Linked DNA regions of Thermochromatium tepidum ATCC 43061. The protein of the gene in region 1 interacts with the protein of each later gene in a pairwise test. Links are inferred from orthologs where the notes say so. Each region holds a gene or a part of one and is shown on either strand. Other genes may lie near its edges. The genes, in order: E6P07_RS04330 and grxD.

Region 1 (8,275 bases):
CCTGCGGGGCCGGCGCGGGCTTTTCGGTTGCCACCACCGCAGGCGCGGCCGGCTTCTCGGTCGTTGCCGCCGCAGGCGCGGTCGGGGCCGGCGCGGGCTTTTCGGTTGCCACCACCGCAGGCGCGGCCGGCTTCTCGGTCGTTGCCGCCCCAGGCGCGGTCGGCGCCGGCTTCTCGGTTGTAGCCGGGGCCGCTGGAGCCGGCGCGGGTTCAGCCGGTGCCTTCAGGGCAACGGAGGCATAGCTGACCGGCGGCTGGGGCGCGGGCCTGGACGCCTCGACCGCCTTGGGGGTCTCGGTGGAGGTGGTCGGCTTGGCGGTCCCCTCGGTCTGAGCCACCGGCTTGGCGGGGGCTTCGGTCTTGGATGCGGTGTTCTCCGTCTGGTCCGTCTTGGACAACTCGGCGGCGGGCTCTTCTTTGCCGGAGAAACCCGGCAGCGACGACAGCGGGACCGGATTCAGCTTGGCGATCGAGTCGAGCATGGATGAAGCCGTGATGGTGCCACTCTCGCGATCGACCGAGCTGAGATAGACATAGCCAAAGCCGATGACCGCCGCCCAGAGGATGAGTTTTGGAAACCAGCCGAGACCCGAACGAGACGGTTTCTTTTCTTCAGAGTCGGACATTCTGTTTTCTCCTGCGAATAGGCGAAATGTTGGATCTTCGATCAGTGATTGGAGCCAATGTCCATCGATCCAGGCCCTTAAAGACGTCAATCGGCGCCCGCCACGGCCTCCAGGACCGTCGACACCCGCTCGACACACAGGGCCAGATTGTCCTCGATCTCCTTCATGGTAATGACGTTGCCACTCTTACCGGCGGCCCAATTGACGACGAAGGCCAGACTGGCATAGCAGAGACCGAGTTCGCGTGCGAGACCCGCCTCGGGCATGCCCGTCATACCAACCATGTCGCATCCATCCCGTTCATGACGCCGGATCTCGGCGGCCGACTCCAGACGCGGCCCCTGGGTTGCGGCATAGGTCCCGCGCGCCACCACAGTCTCGCCCACGCGCGCACAGGCCGAGATCAGGGCCTGGCGCAGCGACTCACAGTAAGGTTCGGTGAAATCGATGTGCTCGATGCCCCCCGCGAGGCCGTCATAGATCGTATGCTCGCGTCCGTAGGTATAGTCGATGATCTGGTCCGGGACCGCCAGCGTGCCCGGGCCGAAGCTCGGCGTGATCCCGCCGACGGACGCCAGCCCAATGACGCGATCGGCCCCCGAGGCGCGAAGCGCCCAGAGATTGGCGCGATAGTTGACGCGATGCGGCGGCAGATGATGCGAGGGTCCATGACGCGGCAGGAACAGCACCTCGCACTCGGCAAGCCGCCCGCGCGCAACCGCCGCCGAGGTCGCCCCATAGGGCGTCTCGACCGACCTGGATTCAAGCACTGTCAGAGACGGAAGGCTCGAAAATCCCGAGCCGCCGATGATCGCGAGAAGACCCATGCGCCACCTTAAGCGATAAAGTCTTGGAAGTTTACCGGAGAGCGCGCTCGAAGCCAAACCGGTATCAAGGGTCGCCGGACGGAGGTGGAAAACGCGCGACGACCCAGTCCGGGAGCTGGGCCTGATTGGCGTGATAGAGCGCATCGGACTCGATCACGACCAGCACCAAGAGCGTGACCATCAGCGGCAGGATACCGATGCCGACCACCAGGGCGATTGCGGCCTCCTTGATCATGAGCCCGTTGGCATAGCCCAGCCAGCCCAGACCCGCCACCACGAGCAACAGTCCGAGCAGCGCCATGAAGATCCGGCTGCGGCGCGCACATACCTGCCAGTGACACATCACATACCAGGAGTCGCATCGGCGCGACCGGCGCGCGCCGGAGCGTATAGCCGAGGATGGCGAAAGAGAGGAGCGGCACGATCAGCATGGACCAGGGGGCCGCGCCGAAGAGCCCGCCGAGCGCCACCGTCATCAGGATATGGTTTCCGACCAGATTGATGAGAAACAGCTCGTGCGGGAGGTTGGCCTGTTTGATCTCGGTCGGGCTGACGTCGCAGTGGATGGACACGGCGGGTTGGTTCCTCAGGAAGCCGCAGAAGATCTGGTGTCGGCGGTCTTGGAACAGACCGGGCAGGCCGGATCGGGGTGCAACTGGACCTCGCGCCACTCCATCCGCGCCGCATCGAGCAGGAGCAGGCGCCCGAACAAGGGGGTGCCGAGGCCAGTGAGGATCTTGATCACCTCGGTCGCCTGGAGGCTGCCGATGATCCCGACCAGTGGCGCCAGCACGCCATTGGCGGCACAGCTGGTATCGAGCGTACCTTCATCCGGGTAGAGACACCGATAGCAGGGACCGCCGGGCCGGCCGCTGAACGCCGCCACCTGTCCTTCCAACCGGATCGCCGCGCCCGAGACCAGCGGGACATGTGCCGCCTGGCAGGCGGCGTTGATGGCGAAGCGGGTGGCGAAGTTGTCACAGCCATCGACGACCAGATCCACGTCTCCAACCAGTTCGGGCAGGGTCTCGGGCGTGAGCGGTGCATCGACAGAGATGAGTTCGACGTTCGGCGCGATGGCCTGGAGCGCACGCCGGGCCGACTCGGTCTTGGGCAGACCGAGGCGGTCTGTGGTGTGCAGGATTTGACGTTGCAGGTTGGACAGCTCGACGCGGTCGAAATCGGCCAGCAGCAAGCGCCCGACCCCGGCCGCTGCCAGATAGAGCGCCACCGGCGAGCCGAGTCCGCCGAGTCCAGCGACCAGCACGCTGGACGCACGCAGACGCTCCTGACCCTCGATGCCGAATTGGGGCAGTAGCATCTGGCGGCTGTAACGCAGCAGCTCGTCGTCGGTCATGGAGGCTTATTCCGTACGAAATATGGCACACATGTTAGGCCGCAGCCGGCCTCAGTGTAAAATTATGATCCTTTTGCAGCCGTTGGATCCCCTCCATGTCAGACTCGAACTCCTCTGCCAAGCCCTGGGCCGGGCGCTTCAATGCCCCGACCGACGCCTTCGTCGAGGCCTTTACCGCCTCGGTCGCGTTCGACCACAGGCTCTATCGCTACGACATCCAGGGCTCGATCGCCCATGCCACCATGCTCGCCCGCCAAGGGATCCTGACCGAGGCCGAACGCGAGGCCATCGTCGCGGGCTTGGAGCGGATCCGGGCGCGCATCGACGCCGGTGAGTTTGAATGGTCGATCGCGCTCGAGGATGTACACATGAACATCGAATCGGCCCTGACCGCCGAGATCGGCGACGCGGGCAAAAAGCTCCACACCGGGCGCTCGCGTAACGATCAGGTCGCCACCGATGTGCGACTGTGGTTGCGCGACGAGATCGATGCCATCCGCACCGAGATCGCCCGGCTGCAAACCGCGCTCCTGGATCTGGCCGAGCGCGAGGCCGAGACCATCTTGCCGGGTTTTACCCATCTCCAGGTCGCCCAGCCCATCACCTTCGGCCATCACCTGCTGGCCTGGTTCGAGATGCTGGAGCGCGACCGTGAGCGTCTGGCCGACTGCCGGCGGCGGCTGAACGTCTCACCCCTGGGGGCAGCTGCCTTGGCGGGGACCACCTATCCCATCGACCGTCACTACACCGCTGCGCTGCTCGGTTTTGACCGCCCCGCCGAGAACTCGCTCGATGCGGTCTCGGATCGCGACTTCGCCATCGAGTTCACGGCGGATGCCGCCATCCTGATGATGCATCTGTCACGTTTCTCAGAAGAATTGATCCTCTGGTCATCGGCCCAGTTTGGTTTCATCGAGCTTTCCGACAGCTTCTGCACCGGCTCCTCGATCATGCCCCAGAAGAAGAACCCCGATGTGCCCGAGCTAGTGCGCGGCAAGAGCGGGCGCATCTTCGGCCATCTGATGGGTCTGCTGACCCTGATGAAGTCCCAGCCGCTGGCCTACAACAAGGACAACCAGGAGGACAAGGAGCCGCTGTTTGATACCGTGGATACCCTCAAGGGCACACTCAGGGTCTATGCCGAGATGATGGCGCATGTCACCTGCAACCGCGACCGGATGCGCGCGGCGGCCAAACAGGGTTTTAGCACCGCCACTGATCTAGCCGACTATCTGGTACGCCGGGGGATCCCCTTCCGCGATGCCCATGAGATCGTCGGACGCGCGGTCGCGCTCGGCGTGCGCGAGGGGCGCGATCTGGCCGAACTGACCCTCGAAGAGCTTTGCCAATTCTCGCCAGCGATCGAGGCCGATGTCTTTTCTGTACTGACACTCGAGGGCTCGGTCGCCGCACGCGACCACATCGGGGGCACGGCGCCGGCCCAGGTGCGCGCTGCCATCGAACGTGGACGCCAGCGCTTGAACCAGCGCCCCTAACGCCCTGGAAGACAGCACACCTCTCCTTGAGACACCCTGTAGTGCCTCATCCATCCGCACCGACCCAGATACCATGACCGAACTCCAGGAACAGATCGCCAAGCGGCGCACCTTCGCCATCATCTCGCACCCCGATGCCGGCAAGACCACACTGACCGAAAAGCTCTTGCTGTTCGGCGGCGCCATCCAGCTTGCCGGTACGGTCAAGGGGCGCAAGGCGGCACGTCACGCCACCTCGGACTGGATGGAGCTGGAGAAGGAGCGCGGCATCTCGGTCACCTCCTCGGTGATGCAGTTTCACTATGGCGAGGCCATCGTCAATCTACTCGACACGCCCGGTCACGAGGACTTCTCGGAGGACACCTATCGCACCCTGACCGCGGTCGACTCGGCCCTGATGGTGATCGACGTGGCCAAGGGCGTCGAGGAACGGACCATCAAGCTGATGGAGGTGTGCCGGATGCGCGACACTCCCATCCTGACCTTCGTCAACAAGCTCGACCGCGAGGGGCGCGATCCGATCGAGATCCTCGATGAGATCGAGCGCGTGTTGAAGATCCAATGCGCCCCCGTGACCTGGCCGATCGGCATGGGCAAGCGCTTCAAAGGGGTCTATGATCGGCGTACCTGTCGCACCCATCTGTTCGCTGCCCAGCACGGTGGTCGGATCCTCGAGGGTGAGGTCATCGAGGGGCTCGACAATCCACGCCTGGACACCGTGCTCGGCGCGCAGGCCGAGGAGCTGCGCGCCGAGCTGGAGCTGGTCGAGGGCGCGAGCCACTCGCTCGATCTCGCCGCCTATCGGGCTGGCAGGCAGACGCCGGTGTTCTTCGGCTCGGCGATCAACAACTTCGGCGTGCGCGAACTGCTCGATGCCTTCGTCGCCTATGCCCCACCGCCGCGTGCACGCGAGGCCCGCCAGCGCCGTGTCGCCCCGGATGAACCCGCCTTTACCGGCTTCGTGTTCAAGATCCAGGCGAACATGGACCCGGCCCATCGTGACCGGGTGGCCTTCATGCGCGTGTGTTCGGGCAGCTATAAGAAGGGCATGAAGCTACGTCATGTGCGCATCGGCAAGACCATCCAGGTCGCCAACGCCATCACCTTCCAGGCCGATGAGCGCCGCCATGTCGAGGAGGCCTGGCCAGGCGACATCATCGGTCTGCACAACCACGGCACCATCCAGATCGGCGATACCTTCACCGAGGGCGAGGATCTCAAATACGAAGGCATCCCCTATTTCGCGCCCGAACTCTTTCGGCGCCTGGTGCTCAAGGATCCGTTGCGGATGAAGGCGTTGCAGAAGGGCGTCTTGCAGCTCTCCGAGGAGGGCGCCACTCAGTCGTTCCGGCCACTGAAGAACAACGATCTGATCCTGGGCGCGGTCGGCCTGCTCCAGTTCGATGTCGCGGCCTATCGGTTGAAGGCCGAATATGGCGTGGAGGCCGTGGTCGAACCGGTGGGCATCAAGACCGCGCGCTGGATCCAGTGCGATGACCCCAGGGTCCTGGAACGCTTCAAGGAGAGGTGTTACGAGCACCTGGCACTCGACGGCGACGATCAGCTCGTCTATCTGGCCCCAACGATGGTCAATCTGAGCCTGGCCGAGGAGCGCTGGCCCGAGGTGCGGTTTTTGGCCACGCGCGAGCTGTAAATCGAGCAATATAGGTTGGGTTGGCTCAGCCAACCCAACCTCGCATGATGATGGTGCCAGTGTTGGGTTGCCGAACAACAGCAACCCAACCTACGCGGCTGAATGATGAGGAGTCAAAACTTGGAAACCGAAGTAGTCGCACAACTCATTCGCGCTGGACTGCCCGGGGCCGAGGTCCAGGTCACTGGGGATGGCGCCCATTTCGAGGCCATCGTCGTCAGCGACGCCTTCGAGGGCCTGTCGCTCATCAAGCGCGAGCGTCTGGTCATGGAGACGGTCCGGGAGCAACTGGCCAGCGGCGAGCTGCACGCGCTCTCCATCAAGGCGCGCACGCCGGCTCAGCAGGCCGGCGTAAAACTCGAGTAGCCTTTCACCTGCACGGTCTAAAGGCCGTGGATTCTTAAATGAGACACCGCACAAGAAGAGGCCCTTGCGAGCGATCGCGAGGGCCTGTTTAGTCCGATTGAATCCGTTCAAACCCCGCCGATGGCAATCGGTGGCTGACCTGGGGCGCCCTTGCCCTGGGTTGCCTCATGGCCGCCATCGGCCTTGGTCGTCGGGCGACCGCCGCCGTTCTCGTCGGGTTTGCGCATCGGCCGACCAGCCATGATGTCGTCGATCTGCTCCTTGCCGATGGTCTCATAGGTCAGCAACGCCTCGGCCATGGCATGGAGCTTGTCGAGGTTCTCTTCCAGGATCCGCTTGGTGCGCTGATAGTTGCGATCGATGATGTCGCGCACCGCCTGATCGATCGCCAACGCCGTCTCGGGCGAGACCTTACGCTGCTGAGTCACCGAGCGGCCCAGGAACACCTCGCCCTCGTCTTCGGCATAGGCCAAAGGACCCATGGTTTCGGACAGACCGAAGCGCGTGACCATGTTGCGCGCGATCTCTGTGGCGCGCTCGATATCGTTGGCGGCCCCGGTCGTTACCTGCTCGGGTCCGAAGATCATTTCCTCGGCCAGCCGTCCACCAAACAGACTGGAGATCTGGCTCTCCAACTGGCGCTTGGTCAGGCTGTAACGATCGCGCTCGGGTAGAAACAGGGTCACGCCCAGCGCCCGACCACGCGGGATGATGCTGACCTTGTGCACCGGATCGTGATCCGGTACCAGTCGACCAACGATGGCATGTCCGGCCTCGTGATAGGCAGTCAGCCTCTTTTCGGACTCGGACATCACCATGCTGCGCCGCTCGGCCCCCATCATGATCTTGTCCTTGGCCTTCTCGAACATCGCCATGTTGACCTCCTCCAGGCCAGCACGGGCGGCAAACAGTGCCGCCTCGTTGACTAGATTGGCCAGATCCGCGCCCGAGAAACCCGGTGTGCCGCGTGCAATGGTGCGCGCATCGACATCTTCAGCGATCGGCACCTTGCGCATGTGGACCTCCAGGATGGCAGCCCGTCCGGCCAGATCCGGCAACCCGACCACCACCTGACGGTCAAAGCGCCCCGGACGCAGCAGCGCCGGATCGAGCACGTCGGCGCGGTTGGTCGCCGCGATCACGATCACGCCTTCGTTGCCGGTGAAGCCGTCCATCTCGACCAGGAGCTGGTTGAGAGTCTGCTCGCGCTCATCGTGCCCGCCGCCAAGGCCCGCACCACGCCGGCGCCCCACAGCGTCGATCTCGTCGATGAAGATGATGCAGGGCGCATGCTTCTTCGCCTGCTCGAACAGATCGCGCACCCGCGAGGCACCGACACCGACGAACATCTCGACGAAGTCCGAGCCCGAGATGCTAAAGAAGGGCACCTTGGCCTCACCAGCGATGGCACGCGCCAGAAGCGTCTTGCCTGTACCGGGCGGACCGACCATGAGCACGCCGCGCGGGATACGTCCGCCCAGGCTGGAGAACTTCTGCGGATTGCGCAGGAAATCGACCAGCTCACCGACCTCCTCCTTGGCCTCATCGATGCCGGCCACATCGCGCAGAGTCACCCGTACCTCGCCCTCGGCGTGCTGACGCGCGCGGCTCTTGCCAAAGTCGAAGAGCCCTCCGGCGCCACCACCGACGCCACGACGCATGAACCAAATCCAGATGCCGGCCAGCACGATGAAGGGCATCCAGGCGGCCACCAGCTGGATGAAGAGGCTCGGCTGTTCGGGCGGCTTGGCGCGGATGACCACATTATGCTTAAGCAGATCGCCCACCAGTCCGGGATCACCCGGATCATAGGTCTCGAACCGCGAGCCATCGCCGCGTATGCCCTTGATACTGGCGTCTTGAATGATGACCTCCTTGATGGCACCGCTGGAGAGCTCCTGCAGGAACTGGGTGTAGCTGAGCGTGCGCGCCTCGGTCTGCTCGGAGGCG
Region 2 (11,593 bases), 220 kb from region 1 along the record:
ATCTCTACACCAAGATCCAGGACGGCACCGCCACCATCACCGCCGAGTTCCGGCTGGAGAAACCAACCCAGGAGGCCGTCGATGATGTGCGCGACGCGGTCGCGCGCGTCCGCCCCGAGCTGCCCGGCGACTTGGAAGAGCCGATCGTCGCCAAGATCAACCTGACCGGGCTCCCGATCCTAAGCTACACCGTCGCCTCGCCGCGTCTGGACGAGGAGGCCCTGTCTTGGTTCGTCGACAACGACCTGGCACGGCGTCTGCTCAGCGTGCCTGGGGTCGGGGCGGTGAACCGCGTCGGCGGGGTCGAGCGGGAGGTGCGCGTCGAGCTGGACCCGGACCGGTTGCTCGCGCTGCGGGTCACAGCCGCCGAGATCTCGCGCCAGCTGCGCCTGATCCAGCGCGAGGACGCGGGCGGGCGCGCCGATCTGGGCGGGGCCGAGCAGTCGATCCGCACCCTGGCGACCGTCCAGACCGCCGCCGAGTTGGCCGAGCTGGACATCAGCCTGTCTGATGGTCGGCGCATCCGGCTCGGTCAGGTCGCGACCCTGATCGATACCGTCGCCGAACGCCGCTCGGCCGCCCTGCTCGATGGGCGCCCGGTGGTCGGCTTCGAGGTGGTGCGCAGTCGCGGCGCGGGCGAGGTCCAGGTCGCCCAGGGGGTGCGGGCCGAACTGGCGCGGCTTCAGTCCGAGCGCCCGGACCTTGAGATCGTCGAGTCATTCAACTTCGTCGATCCAGTGCTGGAGAACTTCGAAGGCTCGATGTCGCTGCTGCTGGAGGGCGCGCTGCTGGCGGTGTTGGTGGTCTGGGTCTTTCTGCGCGACTGGCGCGCGACCCTGATCTCGGCCACGGCCTTGCCGCTCTCGATCCTGCCGACCTTTGCCGCCATGCATCTGCTCGGGTTCACACTCAATGTCGTGACCCTGCTGGCCCTGTCGCTGGTGATCGGCGTCCTGGTCGATGATGCCATCGTCGAGATCGAGAACATCCTGCGCCATCTGCGCCAGGGCAAGACGCCCTATCAGGCGGCGCTGGAGGCGGCGGATGAGATCGGGCTGGCGGTGATCGCCACCAGCTTCACCCTGATCGCCGTGTTCCTGCCGACGGCCTTCATGAGCGGGGTGGCGGGCAAGTTCTTTGTCCAATTCGGCTGGACGGCGGCCATCGCGGTCTTTTTCTCGCTGGTGGTGGCGCGTCTGCTCACACCCATGATGGCGGCCTATCTGCTGCGCCCACCGCGCCGGCTCCACGATCATCCGCGCTGGCTCGATGCCGTGGTGCGCCTGAGCGGGGTCTGTGTGCGCCATCGTTGGCTGACGCTGCTGGGGGCTGCGGTCTTCTTCGTCGGTGCCTTTGCACTCGCGCCATTCCTGCCGACCGGCTTCCTGCCGCCCGACGACATGTCCCAGACCCAGGTCTACCTGGAACTCCCCCCTGGCAGCCGGCTCGATGAGACCCTGGAGGCCGCCGAGCGGGCCCGGGTCCTGATCGCGCGCCATCCCCAGGTGCAACTGGTCTATACCACCATCGGGGGCGGCGCGGCCGGGAGCGATCCCCTCATGAGCACAGGCGTTCAGGAGGTGCGCAAGGCGACCCTGACCATCCGTCTCAGCCCGCGCGGTGAGCGGCGGGGGGTCAGCAAGCAGGCGATCGAGCGCGAGCTGCGTGAGGCCCTGACCGCCATCCCTGGTATCCGCTTCACCGTGGGACTGGCCGGTGCCAACGAGAAATACATCCTGGTGTTGACCGGCGAGGACGGTGAGCGACTGGTCGAACACGCGCGCCGGGTCGAGCGCGAGTTGCGCACCCTCCCCGGGATCGGCACCGTCACCAATACCGCTGGACTGGCGCGTCCCGAACTGGTGGTCCGGCCCGATTCTGCCCGCGCCGCCGAGCTGGGCGTGACCACGGCGGCCATCGCCGAGACCCTACGCATCGCCACCAGTGGTGACTATGCTCAGTTGCTGCCCAAGCTCAATCTCTCTCAGCGTCAGGTGCCGATCGTAGTCAGGCTGCCGCCCGAGGCGCGCCAGGACCTCGATCTGCTGCGCAGCCTGAGCGTGCCCGGGCGGGACGGGCCAGTGCAGATCGGTGCCATCACCGACCTGAGGCTCGACAGCGGACCGGCCGAGATCGATCGCTACGACCGGCGGCGCAACGTCAACTTCGAGATCGAACTCAATCAGCAACCGCTGGGCTTGGTGGAGAAACAGGCGCTGGCGTTGCCGAGTCTGCGCCAACTGCCACCGGGCATCTCCCAGACCCAGGTCGGTGATGCCGAGGTCATGGGCGAGCTCTTCGCCAGCTTTGGGGTGGCGATGCTGACCGGGGTGCTCTGCATCTATGCGGTGCTGGTGTTGCTGTTTCGCGACTTCGTGCAGCCCGTCACCACCCTGGCGGCCCTGGTGCTGTCGATCCCCGGCGCCTTTCTTGCCCTGTTTGTGACCGGCAGCGCCCTGTCGATGCCCTCGCTGATCGGGCTCATCATGCTGATGGGTATCGCCACCAAGAACTCGATCCTGTTGGTCGATTACATCCTCCTGGCGCGGCGCACGCATGGCCTCAACCGCTGGGAGGCGCTGCTGGATGCCTGTCGCAAGCGGGCGCGCCCGATCATCATGACCACAGTCGCCATGGGGGCCGGGATGCTGCCGATCGCGCTCGGCATCGGTGTGGACCCCAGTTTTCGCGCCCCCATGGCGATCGTGGTCATCGGTGGGCTCATCACCTCGACCTTTCTGAGTCTGCTGGTGGTGCCCGTGGTCTATACCCTGGTCGATGATGGGGTCGAGTGGGCGCGGCGGCTGGTGAGAGGAGGGTCGAAAAGATCAACTGTGCGAGGAGGGTCCTCAATACAGTCGGGACAGTCACGCCTGCCAGACCTGAGTCAGCCCTAGGGCACTCAGGGCAGGAAGCGTATCATGTGAATCTTTGCGCACTTTAATCGATAGCAGTACGCCTGGCACACTCAGGTCGCTTGAGCCATGGAGCACCACGACTCGATCGAACTCACCCAACCGGACGACTGGCACCTGCATCTGCGCGATGGCGCGGCCATGGCCGATGTGGTGGGCTTCAGTGCGCGCCGGTTCGCGCGCGCTATCGTCATGCCGAACCTCAAGCCACCGGTGGTGACGACCGAGCAGGCGCGCGCCTATCGCGCGCGCATCCTCGCCGCACTGCCCGAGGGGAGCGACTTTCAGCCGCTGATGACGCTCTATCTCACCGATCACACCAACCCATCCGAGATCGAACGTGCCAAGGCAAGCGGCCTGGTGGTCGCCTGCAAGCTCTATCCGGCCGGGGCGACCACCAACTCCGAGAACGGCGTGACCGACATCACCCGGCTCAAGCCGGTCTTGGAGGCGATGCGTGAGGTTGGGATGCCGCTCCTGGTGCACGGCGAGGTCACGGATGAGTCGATCGACATCTTCGACCGCGAGTCGGTCTTCATCGAGCGGGTGCTGCATCCGCTCATCGAGCAGCACCCCGGGCTCAGGGTCGTCCTTGAACATGTGACCACCGCCGAGGCGGTGAACTTCGTGCGCTCCGGCCCCGAGACCCTGGGGGCGACCATCACCCCCCATCATCTGCTCTACAACCGCAATGCCCTCTTGGCCGGCGGGATCCGGCCGCATCTCTATTGCCTGCCGGTGCTCAAGCGCGAGCGTCACCGCCTGGCCCTGGTCGAGGCCGCCACCAGCGGTCATCCGCGTTTTTTTCTGGGGACCGACAGCGCGCCCCATGCGCTCGGAACCAAGGAATGCGGCTGTGGCTGTGCGGGCATCTTCAGCGCCCATGCGGCACTGGAGCTTTATGCCGAGGTCTTTGACCGGGCCGGTGCACTCGACCGGCTGGAGGGCTTCGCGAGCCGGCATGGGGCGGAGTTCTACGGCCTCCCCATGAACCAGGGGCGGATCCGATTGGTCCGCCGGCCCTGGACCGTCCCCGAATACTACAGGTTCAAAGACAGCCGGGTGGTCCCGCTGTGCGCCGGCGCGACCCTCGGCTGGCAGGTCGAGCCGGTGCAAACCGGCTAGAACTTGACCTCGTCCCAGAAGTCCTGTGGGGACTGGTCTTGCGGTGGATGGCCATCGTACACCAGGGCTTGGCGACGCTGGAGATAGGCATCGCGCACAAAGCTGTAGGGATCCAGGGTGGACCCTTCGAGGATCTCGGTCGCCTTCAGCAGGTCCGCGCGCTGGTCGATCGCCCGGACCCCGACCAATCCCCAGCGCACCTGATGCGGTCTGAGACCAAGCAGCGGATCCGTGAACAGGTCGCCCCCCCTGCCGATGGCGTCGCGCATGCTGGTCGGCCCCAGCAAGGGCGCAACCAGATAGGCGCCCGGCTCCAGCCCCCAATACCCGAGCGTCTGTCCAAAGTCCTCCTTGTAGCTCGGCAGACCGACGTTGCTGGCCACGTCGATGAAACCCAGCACACCGATCGTTGAGTTGATGAAGAGACGCCCGACGTCGCTGCCGGCGCGCGACATCTTGAATTGCAAGACATTGTTGACCGCCGAGGTGACATCGGCCAGGTTATTGAAGAAATTGGTGATGCTGCGATCGACCGGCTCGGGCGTCACCTTCCGATAGCCCGCGGCGATCGGGCGCACGAACGCCTTGTCGAAATCCATGTTGAAACGGAAGGTGGCTCGGTTGAAGGGCTCCAGCGGATCACGCGGATCGAACTCGCGATCAGACGTAGAGGCGCACCCAAGCAAGAGCGTCGGCGCCACCAGCCAAGCCAGCGCGCGTACCCATGATCTCAGCATCACCCTACCCATGACACCCGGCAAACCTCCTCGATGAACCGGATCAAGATCCTACCACAGCGCGAAGCGCCGTCGGAGATTCGCGGTGACCTCGAGCATTGGCATTCATGGCGCGCGCACTTATGCTGTAACGATGAGAGAACAGCCATCCATCCGCAACGGCATCGCGCGGCGCTTTCGTGGCTTCCTACCCGTTGTGGTGGACGTCGAGACCGCCGGTTTCGATGCCCAGCGCCACGCCCTGCTGGAGATCGCGGCCGTCATCATCCGGCAGCGGCCCGACGGTCTGCTCGAACCCACGCCGACGCTCGCCTGCCATGTGCTGCCCTTTGTCGGCTCGGAGATCGATCCGCGCGCGCTGGCCTTCAACGGCATCGATCCGCACCATCCGTTTCGGGATGCCGTATCGGAACGGGATGCGCTCGAACGTCTCCTGACGCCGATCCGCAAGGCCGTCAAGTCAGCCGGCTGCAACCGTGCCATCCTGGTCGGACACAACGCGCACTTCGATCTGGGATTCATCAAGGCCGCCGTCGAACGGACCGGCTACAAACGCAATCCCTTCCATGCCTTCAGCGTCTTCGACACCGTCACGCTCGGCGGACTGATGTTCGGCCAGACCGTGCTGGCCAAGGCGGCCAAGGCGGCGGGGTTGGGTTGGAAGAACAGCGAGGCACATTCGGCCATCTACGACGCCGAGCAGACCGCGCGGCTGTTTTGCGCGGTCGTCAACCGCTGGCACGAACTCGACCCCGATCGTTACTGGGAGCGCCATACCGAGGCGTCGGACGGATCAGACCAGCGTCTGGATTGAGCACGGGCACCTGGTGGATTGCAGAGAGCGAACCCAGTCCGACTCGGGCGTGGCAAGCGGCGTTGAGGGCTTGCATAGTCAATCTCAGGCGTTTCCGGCCTGCGCCTTGGCGACCGCTCGCTCCATCATCGCCTTCAGCTCGCCGCGGGCGTGCAACTCGAGCGTGATATCGCAGCCGCCCACCAGCTCGCCGTCGATGTAGATCTGGGGAAAGGTCGGCCAGTCGGCGAAACGCGGTAGGTTCTCGAAGATCTCGGGGTCTTGCAGGACATTGACATAGGCGAAGGGCACCCCGCACTCCTGCAGGGCCTGGGCGGCGCGCATGGAAAAGCCGCATTGAGGGAATTTAGGCGTACCCTTCATGTAGATTACGACTGGGTTGCTCCTGACCTGCTCGGCGATACGTTCCAAAACATCCATCTCAATCACCCTTTTGCGTGTTGGAGATTACTGACCCACACGAAATCAGGCCGTCGCGGCCATTATCAAGCCTACCGCTCGGTGCGGCGACGCGACTCAATCGACGTGCCGCTGGAACCAGAGCTCCAAGAGTGCCAGGTGCCAGAGCTTGTTGCCCTGGATGCGGGTGTGGTGCAGGTCGGGTGCGGCCAGGAGCTGGTCGAGATAGGACTGACGATAGAGACCGCGTGCGCGGCTGGCGCGCGAGGTCAGGACGTCGCGCATCATGTCGAGGAAGGGCCCGCGCACGTATTTGAGCGCCGGCATGGGGAAATAGCCCTTGGGGCGGTCGATCACCGCATCCGGCAGCCGCCCGCGGGCAAGCACCTTGAGCGGATATTTGCCGCCGGCGCGCAGCCTGAGCTCGGGTGGACAGCGCGCCGCCACTTCCACGAGCTGGTGATCGAGGAAGGGCACGCGCGCCTCTAGACCCCAGGCCATGGTCATGTTGTCGACCCGCTTGACGGGGTCATCGACGATGAGCGTGGTCACGTCCAGACGCAGCACCGCGTCCATGAAGGTGTCGGCATCCGGCTCGGCCAGACGCTCGGTGATGAACGCCGAGGTGTAGTCTTCGCCGGCGTAGTCCGGGCCGATCATGCGCAGATATTCGGCGTGATCGCGGTCGAAATAGTGCTTGGCGAAGCGCTCCAGCGGTGAGCCGGTCGTCTCGGCCAGCATGCGTGGATACCAGAAATAACCGCCGAACACCTCGTCGGCGCCCTGCCCCGACTGGACCACCTTGATCTCGCGCGCGACCTGTTCGGCAAGGAGATAAAAGGCGACCGCGTCCTGACCGAACATGGGCTCGGCCATGGCATCGATCGCCTCGGGGAGCCGAGTCAACACCTGGTCGTTGGGGATCAGAAACCTGTGGTGGTGCGTGCCATAGCGCTCGACGACGAGATCCGAGTATTCGAACTCGCTGCCGGACTCCTCGGGCGTGTCCTCGAAGCCGACCGAGAAGGTGCGCAGATCCGAGACCCCCGCCTCGGCGAGCAGGGCCACCAGCAGACTGGAGTCCAGTCCACCCGAGAGCAGCACCCCGACCGGGACATCCGCGACCTCGCTGTGGATCCTGACCGCCTGACGCAAGGCGGCGTGGATGGACTCCAGCCATTCACCCTCGGACAGCGGCGACTCGGGACGCCGGGCGACGAGACGCCAATAGGATTGCTCGGTCTGACGACCATCGGCCTCGATCAGCCTCCAATGCCCGGGCGCGAGCTTACGCACACCCTGGAGGATGGTGCGTGGGGCCGGAACCACGGCATGGAGCGTAAAGAGATTGTGCAGCGCGACCGGATCGATCCGCGTATCCAGACCGCCGGCGGCCAAGAGTGCCTGGGGGGTCGAGGCGAAACGGAGCACTTGACCCTGTTCGGACCAATATAACGGCTTGATCCCAAAGCGGTCGCGCGCCAAAAACAGCGAACGCCGGTTGGCGTCCCAGACCGCGAAGGCAAACATGCCGTGCAGCCGCTCGACGCAGTCGGTCCCCCAGGCGTGCCAGGCCTTGAGGATGACCTCGCTGTCGCCGGCAGAGAAGAAGCGATACCCCTTGCCTTCGAGCTCTGCCCGCAGGGCACGGTAGTTATAGATGGTGCCGTTGAAGACCAGGGCCAGCCCCAGCTCGGCATCGACCATGGGTTGATTGGAGCGAACCGACAGATCGATGACCGCCAGCCGCCGATGCCCAAAGGCCAGTGCCCCGTCGCTGTAGCTGCCGCCATGATCCGGGCCGCGCCGCGTCAGCGCGGCCATCATCCGCCCGATCGCGTCCAGATCGGCCGGCACACCATCGAGCCGCAGCTCGCCACAGATCCCGCACATTTCAGAGCTTCTCCCGCCCAGTGATTTCGATGACTCTCGCCAAGAGGATAGCCGAATCCCAGACCGGGGACGGTTGTAAAAACCAGCACGCGACTATATGGTGGAGCTGCATTCGATCCTGAGATCCCAGGCCACACCCAGGAGACCTGACCACCATGATGCACGAACTGCCTGCCCTCCCCTATGAGAAGAACGCCCTGGAACCCGTGCTCTCGTCCGAGACCATCGAGTACCACTACGGCAAGCATCATCAGACCTATGTCACCAACCTCAACAACCTGATCCAGGACACCGAGTTCGCCGACATGAGCCTGGAGGACATCATCCTTAAGTCCTCGGGCGGCATCTTCAACAACGCCGCACAGGTCTGGAACCATACCTTCTACTGGAACTGTCTCAGCCCCAACGGCGGCGGCGCCCCGAGCGGGGCGCTGGCCGCTGTGATCGACGCCACCTTTGGTTCGTTCGATGAGTTCAAAAAGCAATTCACCCAGTCGGCCGCCGGCAACTTCGGCTCGGGCTGGACCTGGCTGGTCAAGAACGCCGACGGCTCGCTGGAGATCTTCAACACCTCCAATGCCGGCACCCCCATGACCTCGGGCAAGACCGCGCTCCTGACCGTCGACGTCTGGGAACACGCCTACTACATCGACTATCGCAACGCCCGTCCCAAGTATCTGGAGAGCATCTGGGACAAGATCAACTGGGCGTTCGTCGCTGCCAACTATGCAGGCTGATCCAGGCGAATCGAGGCGGAGATCCTTGTCAAGCCTCTAAATACCGCGTTATATTTCCTAACTTCGCCTTATACAGAGGCGGTTTCCCAGGCGGGGCGACCGCCTTTTTTATTTTCATTCAAGCTCGATCGGGGTCTGTGCGCCATGAGCGAACCCTTGATGGCCACCTACAATCGCCTGCCTGTCACCTTCGACCGAGGTGAGGGCGTCTGGCTCTGGGACACGAATGGCCGGCGTTATCTGGATGCCCTGTCCGGGATCGCCGTCTGCGGACTCGGCCATGCCCATCCGGCCGTGCGCGAGGCACTCTGTGAACAGGCCGCACGCCTGATCCATACCTCCAACCTCTATGGTGTCGCCGAGCAAGAGCGTTTTGGCGCGCTCCTGACCGCCCAGGCCGGGATGGATCGCGTCTTCTTCGCCAACTCGGGCGCGGAGGCCAACGAGGCGGCGATCAAGCTGGCCCGACTCCACGCCCATCGGCGTGGCATCGAGGCCCCGGCGATCCTGGTCGCCGAGCACAGCTTCCACGGACGCACCCTGGCCACGCTCTCGGCCACCGGCAACCGCAAGGTCCAGGCCGGGTTCGAGCCGCTGGTGCAGGGCTTCGTGCGCGTGCCCTATGACGATCTGGACGCGATCGAGACGGCAGCGGCCAATCGACCCAACATCGTTGCCATCCTGATCGAGCCAATCCAGGGCGAGGGCGGCATCCGTGTCCCATCCGACGATTACCTCATCCGATTACGCGAACTCTGCGACCGTTCGGGCTGGCTGCTCATGCTCGACGAGGTCCAGACCGGCATCGGGCGCACCGGACGCTTGTTTGCCTTCCAGCACGCGGGCATCCAGCCCGATGTGATGACGCTCGCCAAGGGCCTGGGGAATGGCGTGCCAATCGGGGCCTGTCTGGCACGCGGCGCGGCGGCCGAGGTCTTCACGCCTGGTTCGCACGGCTCGACCTTTGGCGGCAATCCGCTCGTCTGTCGTGTCGGGCGCGCGGTGCTCGAGACCCTGATCGAGGGGAATCTGATCGCAAACGCCGAGGTCCAGGGCGCCTATCTGCTCGATTCATTGCGCGCGGCGCTGGCCAAGACTCGGGGCGTGGTCGAGATCCGGGGGCGTGGTCTCATGGTTGGGATCGAACTCGACCGACCCTGTGGAGCGCTCGTGGGTCGGGCGCTCGACGCCGGACTCCTGATCAACGTCACCGCCGAGCGCGTGATCCGGCTGCTGCCGCCACTGATCATCGACCGCGCCCAGGTCGAGGAACTGGTCGCCACACTGACCGGCCTCATCCATGGCTTTTTGGGCGACGCCTGAAGACGACCCGCGAGAGACAGCCTCCGATGGCCAATCAACACACAGACTGCCGGCACTATCTCTCATTGCTCGATCTGAGCCGCGACGAGGCCCGAGCACTGATTGCGCGCGCCACCGAACTCAAGCGGATGCAGGCCGCCGGTCAGGTATTCAGACCGTTCGTCGGTCGCACGCTGGCCATGATCTTCGAGAAGGCCTCGACCCGCACCCGCGTCTCTTTCGAGGCCGGTATGGTGCAGCTCGGTGGGCATGCGCTCTTCCTCTCGCCGCGCGACACCCAACTCGGGCGTGGCGAGCCGATCGCAGACAGTGCGCGGGTTATCTCGCGCATGGTCGATGCCGTGATGATCCGCACCTTCAAGCAGGAGACGGTCGAGGTGTTCGCCGCCCATTCGCGCGTCCCGGTCATCAATGGCCTGACCGATCGCTGTCACCCCTGCCAGATCCTCGCCGATCTCCAGACCTTCCATGAGCATCGTGGTGACATCCAGGGCAAGCGCGTGGCCTGGATCGGCGACGGCAACAACATGTGCAACTCTTTCCTGGAAGCGGCGCAGTTGTTCGACTTCGAGCTGCGCGTGGCCTGTCCCGAGGGCTTCGAGCCAGACGCCGATCTCCTGGCCGCCTGCGGCGGTCGCTGCACCATCCTGCGCGACCCGCGCGAGGCCGCCGCGGGCGCGCACCTGATCGCCACCGATGTCTGGGCCAGCATGGGCCAGGAGGAAGAGCTAGAACGGCGCCGGACCGCGTTCGCGGCCTATCAGGTCACAGACGCCATCATGGATCAGGCCAGCCCAGACGCCCTCTTCATGCACTGTCTGCCTGCCCATCGCGGCGAAGAGGTCGCCGCCTCGGTCATCGATGGCCCGCGCTCCGTAGTCTGGGACGAGGCCGAGAACCGGCTCCACATCCAGAAGGCGCTGCTTGAGTTCCTGATTCCGCACTGAGACCGCCTCTCGAATCTGCGCGCGATCCTGGCATCAGCCGGCATCGCGACGCCTCCGCTCTGCCGTATAGATTTGCACCCGGCCTCATCCAGTTGAGCCGCTTCCAAACCTTGGGTTTCCCCGCGAGGGGCCGGACATGGCGGGGTTTCGCGGGTGGTGTGAATTTTGCCAACTGCGCAAAGCGCGTTGTCCTCCAGCGAAGCCAAGCGATTCCAGCCCGGTGAGCGCGAAGAAATAGCCCGAACACACTACCTTGGTAAGAAAGGTGTTTTGTTATCAACCCGGCCCTCAAAAAAGATGTGGATCGCGCCTTACGGCACTCTTGCCACTATGGCGCGTGCCGTAGAGCGGCGGTAGGAGCGGCTTTAGCCGCGATCTTGGCAGTTGATGCGGGGATGGGCGCCGCGATCGCGCCTCACGGCGCCCCTAACAAACCCACCGACCCGCTCCTCCGAGATCTACCTTGATAGGGCCAGGGCGACGAAGTTTTGGGGGAGGCTCAAAGTCCATACGCCCCCGAAGTTGTGCCGATCCGCGTCAACCGTGATTTGTCCACCGACGTAACTGTTCAGGCGCCCCCGGGGAAGCTACCCCGAGAAATTCGGCTGAGGGGTGTTGCCCTTGAACACTTGGATGAGGGATTGGAAGAGGTCGAAGTGCTGCTTCTGCAGGGTGGCGAGGTAGGAGCGGATGATGCAGAAGG

What was found.
Region 2: the proteins of E6P07_RS04330 (region 1) and grxD interact in binary tests that used the Escherichia coli proteins (3 or more experiments, as listed by UniProt). The link is inferred for Thermochromatium tepidum ATCC 43061 from one-to-one orthologs.

The regions. Positions count from the first base shown.
Region 1 is NZ_CP039268.1:929,686-937,960, reverse strand. What follows is about bases 4,931-7,702. They hold E6P07_RS04330 (BolA family protein), read left to right. Parts: upstream 4,931-6,079; coding sequence 6,080-6,325; downstream 6,326-7,702. Other genes in these bases: ftsH (ATP-dependent zinc metalloprotease FtsH), read right to left, coding at 6,433-7,702; E6P07_RS04335 (peptide chain release factor 3), read left to right, coding at 4,931-5,959. Also shown: E6P07_RS04360 (hypothetical protein), read right to left, coding at 1-625; E6P07_RS04355 (S-methyl-5'-thioinosine phosphorylase), read right to left, coding at 712-1,452; E6P07_RS13860 (hypothetical protein), read right to left, coding at 1,517-1,795; E6P07_RS04345 (HesA/MoeB/ThiF family protein), read right to left, coding at 2,039-2,809; argH (argininosuccinate lyase), read left to right, coding at 2,905-4,305; more of E6P07_RS04335, read left to right, coding at 4,379-4,930; more of ftsH, read right to left, coding at 7,703-8,275. UniProt on the Escherichia coli protein: Involved in cell resistance against acid stress.
Region 2 is NZ_CP039268.1:1,140,939-1,152,531, reverse strand. Bases 4,344-7,152 are described here. They hold grxD (Grx4 family monothiol glutaredoxin), read right to left. Parts: upstream 6,012-7,152; coding sequence 5,676-6,011; downstream 4,344-5,675. Other genes in these bases: E6P07_RS05310 (N-acetylglutaminylglutamine amidotransferase), read right to left, coding at 6,108-7,152; rnt (ribonuclease T), read left to right, coding at 4,911-5,591; E6P07_RS05325 (MlaA family lipoprotein), read right to left, coding at 4,344-4,777. In the rest of the region: E6P07_RS05335 (efflux RND transporter permease subunit), read left to right, coding at 1-2,897; pyrC (dihydroorotase), read left to right, coding at 2,985-4,040; more of E6P07_RS05325, read right to left, coding at 4,037-4,343; more of E6P07_RS05310, read right to left, coding at 7,153-7,883; E6P07_RS05305 (superoxide dismutase), read left to right, coding at 8,039-8,620; E6P07_RS05300 (aspartate aminotransferase family protein), read left to right, coding at 8,765-9,943; argF (ornithine carbamoyltransferase), read left to right, coding at 9,970-10,890; tnpC (IS66 family transposase), read right to left, coding at 11,478-11,593. UniProt on the Escherichia coli protein: Monothiol glutaredoxin involved in the biogenesis of iron-sulfur clusters.